DNA from 2 places in the Hungatella sp. L36 genome. Region 2 is predicted to be linked to the other one. Evidence: riboswitches for the same ligand, from Rfam matches in the RefSeq annotation. Region 2 holds a riboswitch; the other holds the start of a gene.
The links. Region 2 has a riboswitch for thiamine pyrophosphate ahead of thiW (energy coupling factor transporter S component ThiW). Riboswitches for the same ligand answer to the same signal wherever they lie in the genome.

Region 1 (4,423 bases), on a different contig from region 2:
CTGGTTATCATGGACATTCTGGCGGAAAAGGGGAGCCGGATGGCGGTCAGCGACGTGGGCGTGGGCGTACAGTTTATCCGAACGGCCTTAACCGGCGCGGTCATGAACGTATGGATCAATACGAAATCCATGAAAGACAGGGAGAAGGCAGAGGAACTGAACCGGCAGGCAGACGAGATGATGCGTTCCGGGACAGCGGCGGCGGATGCGGTCTATCAGAAGGTGGAAAACGCGCTGCGCTGAGACGTGCCTCCAGAAGAGGAAGATACAGACTGACAGAGCGTGAAATGAGAGGATTGAACGGATGATTACATTAAAGGGTGCAGAGGTTTCTGCAAAGATAAAGGAACAGACAGCAGAGATGCTGAAACAGTGCGGCGGCAGGATACCGAAGCTTGCCATCGTCCGTGTGGGTGAGAGTCCGGACGACTTGTCGTATGAGCGGGGGGCGGTGAAGAAGATGGCGGCATTTGGCCTTTCCGCTGAAGTCTATGCCTATCCTGCGGACATTGATGATGAGGCGTTTAAGGCGGAGTTTCAGAAGATCAACGAGGATCCGGAGGTCGATGGGATTCTCCTGCTCCGTCCGCTGCCGAAGCAGATCCACGAGAGAGATATTGAGCGCATGATCGATCCGGAAAAGGATTTAGACGGAATATCACCGGAAAATATAGCAAAGGTGTTTGCCGGGGACAGCTCGGGGTATGCGCCATGTACCGCAGAGGCGGTGGTGGAGACATTAAAAGCCTTTGAGATCCCGATCAGCGGAAAGCGGGCGGTGATCGTGGGCCGCAGCATGGTCGTCGGGAAACCGCTGTCCATGCTTCTGTTGAAAGAAAACGCCACGGTTACCATCTGCCACACGCGGACCGTGAATCTAAAAGAGACCTGCCGGAACGCTGAAATTCTGGTGGCGGCAGCGGGCCGGGCAAAGATGCTTGATAAAGAGAGCGTGGGAAAAGACGCGGTTGTGATCGATGTGGGCATCAATGTGGATGAGAACGGAAAACTCTGCGGAGATGTGGATTTCGAGACGCTGGAGGGAACCGCTTCCATGGCGACGCCAGTTCCGGGAGGTATCGGCGCGGTAACGACGGCCGTGCTTGCGAAGCATCTGGTGATGGCGGCAGCGGGAAAAGGGTGAATGGAAAATATAAAATGACATTCAGAATATTAAACTGGACATAGAGAATGATATCAAACCACAGCTAAGGCTGTTAGCAGAAAACTATGTTCCTGCTGCTATACGTTATGAAAGCGAATCAGCAAAAATATCAGCTCTGGAGGCTGATGTAGAAATCATGAAGAAGGTGATTTCGAAACATAGTGAGAAGCTGCAGTAATTAGCATAGTAAGAAAAGATGAGATAAAAGAAGGCAAGAGGACTGCGCCGCACGACGCAGCCCTCTTACCTTCTTTTTTTAATAATATAAATAGAACCGGTTTAAGAACTGATCGCCTGCTTTTTCACCTGCGCGATTGCCTTTGCCACTGGCGGCAGGCTGAGAATGACAACGGTTGCGATTGCTTCCGGCACGATGTAGGTGGCATTATATCCCAGCGTGTATAAAAATGGGTTCATACCTTCCGGTGCATAAGCGGCAAAAAATATGTAGCCGGAGAGCACATGGCAGATATAACGGCTGAAGATACCGAAGAGATAGCCAGTGATCAGACCATGCTTTTTCGAACTGAAAAGCCCGGCCAGTCCCAGTCCGGCGAAGGCCATCGGGTAGTCGAGAAGCACCTGAAGCGGAGCAAAGATATACGGTTCGATGAGGAACTGCAGGATTCCGTAGGCCATTCCGGTGATCAGGCCGGTTTTGGCCCCGTAGATGTAACCGATCAGGCAGATAAACATCATGGAAAATAAGGTGATGGAGCCGCCGAAGGGCAGGGAAGCCACCTTAATGTAGGAAGTCACGACTGCGAGAGCCATGGCTGCGGAACAGGTAACAAGCTGTTTCGTCTGCATCTTCTGCGTCTTAAGGGATACTTTTCCCAGCTTATAGATGACGAATAACAGTGCGGCCAGTAAAATGATGAGCAGGCCATAGCCGGCGGGCTTCAGCAGATACTCTTCGCTGTCTGCCGCGTAGGTTAAGAAAAATGACATAAAAAAATCCTCCTTTGTTTACACACAGGAGGGGACTACTTTTGATGAAGTATGAATCATACTGCTTCCTTACGCCGGCATTGTCCGGTTCAAGTAGTGAGGGTCATGTAAAAAATTCCATTCTCAGCCAATTGGCTCCCCTAGCGTGTCTTTTTCTGTTTTATTTTACGTGTGTGAGTATATCGCAAAAACTGCCTGCTGTCAAGATCATGTGTGTATGAATAGAAGTTCCAATTCTGCGCATGATAAAGGAAAGATTAGAAATGTATGACAGATTTGGAGGTTATTCTATGACAGGCTTTATCATAGCATTGATTTCAGGAGCGCTGATGAGCATCCAGGGAGTTTTGAATACAGGGGTCACGAAGCAGACCAGCATCTGGGTGTCAGCCGGGTGGGTGCAGCTGACAGCGTTTATCACCTGTATTGTCATCTGGTATTTTTCAGGGAGAGAAAATATTTCGGGAATCCTGCAGGTGGAACCGAAGTACATGCTTCTGGGCGGAATTATCGGCGCCTTTATCACATATACCGTAGTGCGTAGTATGGGCTCGCTGGGACCTGCAAAGGCGGCTCTCATCATCGTCATTTCCCAGATTATCGTGGCATACGGAATCGAACTGTTCGGTCTGTTCGGAGTGGAAAAGGTCGGATTTGAATGGAAGAAACTGCTTGGCGCTGTTGTGGCGGTGATTGGTATTATCATATTTAATTAGATGGAATATGAAAAAAAACGTTGGGTATCCGAAAGCAGGGGAGGAGCGGGGAACATGGAGATCCCGTTCCAGCCTGTGCCTCCGGAGGTCCGACGTTTTTTCGGCTGTGAACAGTAACCTTTCCCTGAAACTTGGAAATAGTGCTTGTATTTACTGGTATCTTTTTGTAGAATAGTAACATAGGCTGAAGATGGTATCCTTTCCCTGAGAAAAAAGGAGGGATATCATGAAATATAGATATCAGGCAGTAAAAATGGCTGTAATACTCATATGCGTGTTGGCTGCAGGCGTATGCTACAGCTGTGATGGAAGGCAGGACGGATGGGAATCCGGGGAACTGCCGGTTATGAATGCCCCGGGTGATGCGGGGACGAGTCGGGCGGAAGATGCGCCGGAAGGAAATGGGGAGGCGGGGGATTCTGATCCTTATGGGAACGCGAAGGAATCAGATGAGACGGAGATCCCGGTTTTAGAAGAGACGGCGGTTTCTGTCTGTTACGTACATATCTGCGGAGAAGTTGTGCTTCCGGGTGTTTATGAGATGGAAGAGGGGAGCAGGATTTTCCAGGTAGTGGAGCGCGCTGGCGGATTCACGGAGCGTGCGGCGGCGCAGTATCTGAATATGGCTCAGGTTGTCTGTGACGGTATGAAGATCGTGGTTCCGGATGGCGAATCGCTCGATGGGGCGGAACGCTACGGGCTTGATTCCGAAGGCGGGAATCATGGAGCGGGCAGCTCAGGCGCCGGTGTGATCATGCCGGAGGGGAAGACCGCGGGCGGCAGTACGGCAAAAGAAAAAGTGAAAGTGAATTTGAACACGGCCGCCAGGGAAGAGCTGATGACCTTAAAGGGGATCGGAGAAGCAAAGGCCGACGATATCATCGCTTACCGGGAGAGCCATGGCGGGTTTCAGAAGATTGAGGATATCAAGAAGATATCCGGTATCAAGGATGCGGCATTTGAAAAGATCAAAGATGACATAACAGTGTGAGTGGAAGATAGAGGTGTGACATGGCACGTATTTTAGTAGTGGATGATGAGAAACTGATTGTGAAGGGAATCCGGTTCAGTCTGGAGCAGGACAACATGGAAGTGGACTGCGCCTATGACGGAGAGGAAGCCATTAATTTAGCGAAGCAGAAGGAATATGATGTGGTGCTCCTCGATGTGATGCTGCCGAAGTTTGACGGTTATGAGGTCTGCCAGGCCATCCGGGAGTTCTCCGAGATGCCGATCATCATGCTGACGGCAAAGGGCAACGACATGGATAAGATTCTGGGGCTGGAGTACGGCGCCGATGACTATATAACGAAACCGTTTAATATTCTGGAGGTAAAGGCCAGAATCAAGGCGATTATGCGGAGAAATACGAAGAAAAGCAGACGGGAAGGCCGGGCCGAGTCCAATGTGGTGACTTCCGGTGATTTAAAGCTGGACCGCGACAGCCGCCGCGTCTTTATTGGTGAAAAAGAGATTAATTTAACAGCCAAGGAGTTCGATCTGCTGGAGCTTCTGGCCTGTAATCCGAACAAGGTCTACAGCCGGGAACAGCTGCTTACGTACGTGTGGGGCAACAAGGCCATGGATTCCG
Region 2 (4,423 bases):
CATCTGCATTGATCAGACCGTCCAGAGACTGGTTATCCAGCACGTATTTCACGACCGCGTCCGCCTGCTCGTGCCACTTCGGGCCATCCTCCGTCATCACATACTCGCCGTTCATGGATAAGTTGCTCTTTTTCTTTCCGTCCTTATCCACACAGTCCCACGTAAGAGAGGTGATCTTGCCGCCCTTGATAGTCATGGCTACCTGATCCTTGTATCCGTTGCTGTCGAACTCCGGCGCCTCATAAGAGTAAGATCCGTCGTTCCAACCGGCCTTTGTTCCTGCTTCTCCGGCCGCCTGCTTCAGGCAGTCCTTCACACCATTAACAAATCCATATAAGTTAATGCTCACGGAAGCTACCGTGTCGGTATAGCCTTCTTCATTGATCAGACCGTCCAGAGACTGATGATCCAGCACGTATTGCACGACTGCATCCGCCTGCTCATACCACTTCGGGCCGTCTTCCGTCATCACGTACTGGCCATCCATGGAGAGATTGCTCTTCAGTTTTCCGTCTTTATCAACACAGTCCCAGGAAAGCGCCGTGATCTTGCCGTCCTTGATGGTCATATTCACCTGATCCTTGTATCCGTTGTCATCGAATTCAGGGGATTCATAGGAATATGTACCGTCATTCCAGCCAGTCGCTGTTTCCTCTGCCTTTGTTGTCTCTTCTTCCACGGCTTCGCCTCTGGCTTCGGCAAGTGCCTTTTCCACCGCTTTAATGATCGCGTTGCTGCTGAGTGTGGCGCCTGAAACCGCATCCATATCCAGCGTCTGTTTTCCAATAATTGCATCCGGAAGGGATGGTACTACCTGATCCAGAAGTGTCTCTTTCTCTCCCACTACATCGATCGATTCGATCGCCTTTGTGGAAACCTTAACCGTTACGGTAACGGGTCCGCCGTATCCGCGGGCAGACGCCGTGTACGTTCCCGCCGTGTAGATCGCCGGACGTGCCATATCGTCAATTGCTTTGTAAAGCGGATCGGATCCGAGTATTGTTGCTCCCGCCAGAACCACCAGCGCACCCAGCCCGATCAGTCCCTTTTTCTTCGTATCCATACTGCCTTTATTCATGATTTCCTCCTGAAATGTACGATTTACTACTTTGTTTTTATTTTAACATATTCTTAACGATTCAAGCAATGCTTTTTTTAATGATTTTGATTATTTTATAAAATTTTTATAACTTCATGTATAATTCTGGAAATTGTGTTATACTATGAAGGGTAATTGCTGGAGAATTGGAAAAATATGTAGGAATTTGGTACTTTATTATGCTAATTCAACACAGTATTGCTCGAAAGTACGAAGAACAGGAAAGAAAATGATGAGTGCAGAGAATAAACATATCGGAAAAAAGAAGAAGGAACTCGTTCTGATCCTTGTTATTTTAGCAGTTTCCGCGCTTCTTTATGCGGGCACGCGGATTATTTTTTCAAAACCACCTATGAGAGTCGAAATATCGGTGGATGGAACTGTGATTGAAACCCTTGATTTAAATAAAGACACAGAGCTCACCGTCGAAGGCTGGAACGACGGGACGAACCACGTCGTCATCAAAGACGGAACGGTACACGTCACCGAGGCCAGCTGCCCGGATAAGGTCTGTGTCAACCAGGGGACGATCCGGCGGACCGGGGAAGCCATCATCTGCCTTCCCAACCGCATGATCGCCCGTATTACCGGCGGAGAATAATTTCTCCGCCTATTCTTTTGCCGCAACCTGGCGTTTTAAGTATCCAAACGCGCCGGAACGGCAGAGAACGCCGATCAGAATCGCCGCGATGGCCGTTCCGCACAGCGTGCTCATCAAAAACGGCGCTACATAGAAAAACAGGGCGACCTCTTTTCCCATAAGAATCGCCGCAACCGGATAACAGAGCGTCGCTCCGATTATACCGGTGCCGATGATCTCGGCCGCATAGGCGGCGGTCAGTTTTCCGGTCCAGCGGTAGGCCAGTCCGCAGAGCAGCGCCCCCACCATGCTTCCCGGAAATGCAAGAAGGCTTCCCGTACCCATCAGGTTTCTGATGAGCGACGTGCAGAAAGCGATGGCCACACCGTAGACCGGCCCCAGAAATACGCCTGCCATGACGTTTACCATGTGCTGAATCGGGAAACATTTCGACGCCCCGATCGGCACGGAAAAGGTGGACAGCGCCACCGCCAGAGCGGTCAGCATGCCGCTCACTACCAGTTTCTTAACATTGAATTTCATCTTCAGTTCCTCCTGTGTTTTTTTGTCACATACAAAGAGTCCGGCAAGCCGGACTCGTGCGCCGGAGCGCGGCCGCTTCAGCGGCCCCCGGATTTTTTTTGTTTCATAGGACAAACTTTCCCATGAAACAAAAAAAGCGCCCATACCAAACGTCTGGTATGGGCGGCAAATATCCCTGTCATCTCATATTTCCCTACGTTGGCATTATCCAAATCAGGTAATAGGTCGAAGTTTGAGCACTTCCTCTCAGCCCGCCGCACGAGCTCCCTGTTGTATGTCAGTCTATCACTGCCTGCTTTTTTTGTCAATCCTTTCTTTCGTCACCGAAGAAAAACAGAGCCACGGTTCCCGGCCCCGTATGGGCTCCGATGACGGTTCCGATGCTGTTGATCAGCACTCTGCCGTCCAGCTCCGGAAAACGCGCCTCCACCAGATCGGCCACGGCCCTCGCGTCGTCTTCGCAGGCTGAACAGGAAATGAAGCACTTCCCATTGTACCCGTTCTTTCCATCGGCGTGCTCTTCCATCATCCGGACCGCTTCCTGCATCGCCTTTTTCTTTGTCCTGATCTTATGGCGGGGAATCAAATGTCCCTCATGATCCATGTTCATCAGCGGGCATATGTTTAATACGGTCCCCAGCATGGCCGAGGTCGCCGAAATACGGCCGCCCCGCTTGAAGCTGGTTAAATCCGTGGAAAAGAACCAGTGATGCACGTGAAGTCTCCGCTCCATCGTGATCCGGTACGCCTCGTCCAGAGAAAGGCCCTGGTCGCGTAAATCCGCGGCCGCGTCCACCAGCAGTCCGTAGCCGGAAGAAGCCCCCAGGGAGTCCACCACCAGAATCTTCCGGTCCGGATACTCCTCCTTCAGCTCTTCCACCGCGCTGCAGGCGGAATTATAGGTTCCTGAAATGCCGGAGGAAAGGCTGATATGGAGAATATCCTTTCCCTCCTCTAATATAGCTCCAAAAAAATCATGGAACTCAGCCACGTTGACCTGTGATGTAGTCGGCATGGCGCCTTTTGAAATCCTGTTGTAAAACTCATCAAACGGCATGCTCTGTCCCAAATCATCCGGGTAGGACACCCCGTCCATTAAGTAGTGGAAGCAGACATAGGGAATCTGACGTTCGTCAAAATACGTTTTCTTCATATCTGCCGTGGAACAGCATGTTAATACAAATTGATTCATACTCCGCACACCTCCTTTTGTGATTAGCCTTTTACATTCTATCACAAAATTCGTCAAATTGGAATCTTTACCGTAAATTCTGTCCCTGCCTCCAGTTCAGACTGTACCGTAATCGTTCCGTGATAATAACCTGCAATGTGCTTTACAATGGATAATCCCAGGCCCGTTCCGCCCTGTTTGCGGCTTCGTCCCTTGTCCACCCGGTAGAACCGCTCGAAGATACGCCCCAGGGATTCCTTTGGAATTCCCATGCCGTTGTCCCTTACCCGTATGATCATTTCCTTGTCTTCTTCAGTGATGGTCACCCAGACCTCTCCGCCCGGTTTGTTGTATTTTATGGCGTTGCTGAGCAGATTGCTTAAAAGCTCCGTCATCTGGCGGGCGTTGGCGTAGATGCACAGCGGCTTGCAGTCCGCGTGGACCAGAACTTCGTGAAAGGCCGCCAGCGGCTTCAGCGATTCCAGCACGTCGTCCAGGACGATGGACATCCGGACGTCCTGGCACACCATCTCGGCCTCCTTCGTCTCCAGCCTGGAGATCATCAGGATATCGTTGATCAAGCTGGTCATGTGGACCGCTTCTTTCTTGATCCGCCGGATGAAGTCCTTTTTCTGTTCCTCATCCTGAATAATTCCGCTCTCCAGAAGCTCTGCGTAGCCCTGTACCGACGTGATCGGCGTCTTTAACTCGTGGGAGGCGTTGCTGAAGAATTCCTGCCGGATCTGCCGCTCCAGTTCGATCTGGTTTAAATACTCCTTGACATTCTTTGACATTTCCGTCGTCGTCTCCGCGATAATGTTGATTTCCGGATACTGGTACGTCTCAAAGGTCAGCTCCGTATAGTCTCCGTTGACCTTCAGCATCTCCTGCGATATCTCCTTCAGCGGCTTCGTGATGGAGGCCGCAAAGCTGTCGGCCGAGCAGGCGGAATAGATGAGCGCCACCAGAAAGCTGAGCCAGACGGCCGGAAGAAGGAGGATCAAATACTCCTTAAATCCGGTAAACGGTA

Region 1: it holds a riboswitch for thiamine pyrophosphate, as region 2 does, so the genes downstream of both, thiT (energy-coupled thiamine transporter ThiT) here and thiW (energy coupling factor transporter S component ThiW) in region 2, are expected to answer to the same signal.

The regions. Positions count from the first base shown of each region.
Region 1 covers NZ_JACOPC010000008.1:116,742-121,164, reverse strand. The annotation lists gene H8S80_RS19075 (cyclodeaminase/cyclohydrolase family protein) at 1-243, shown strand, start outside; gene H8S80_RS19070 (bifunctional 5,10-methylenetetrahydrofolate dehydrogenase/5,10-methenyltetrahydrofolate cyclohydrolase) at 305-1,144, shown strand; gene thiT (energy-coupled thiamine transporter ThiT) at 1,445-2,116, opposite strand; TPP riboswitch at 2,166-2,268, opposite strand; gene H8S80_RS19060 (DMT family transporter) at 2,407-2,832, shown strand; gene H8S80_RS19055 (helix-hairpin-helix domain-containing protein) at 3,059-3,823, shown strand; gene H8S80_RS19050 (response regulator transcription factor) at 3,844-4,423, shown strand, end outside.
Region 2 covers NZ_JACOPC010000006.1:129,460-133,882, forward strand. The annotation lists gene H8S80_RS16200 (FMN-binding protein) at 1-1,078, opposite strand, end outside; gene H8S80_RS16205 (NusG domain II-containing protein) at 1,329-1,700, shown strand; gene thiW (energy coupling factor transporter S component ThiW) at 1,710-2,222, opposite strand; TPP riboswitch at 2,395-2,502, opposite strand; gene H8S80_RS16215 (DegV family protein) at 2,527-3,414, opposite strand; gene H8S80_RS16220 (sensor histidine kinase) at 3,468-4,423, opposite strand, start outside.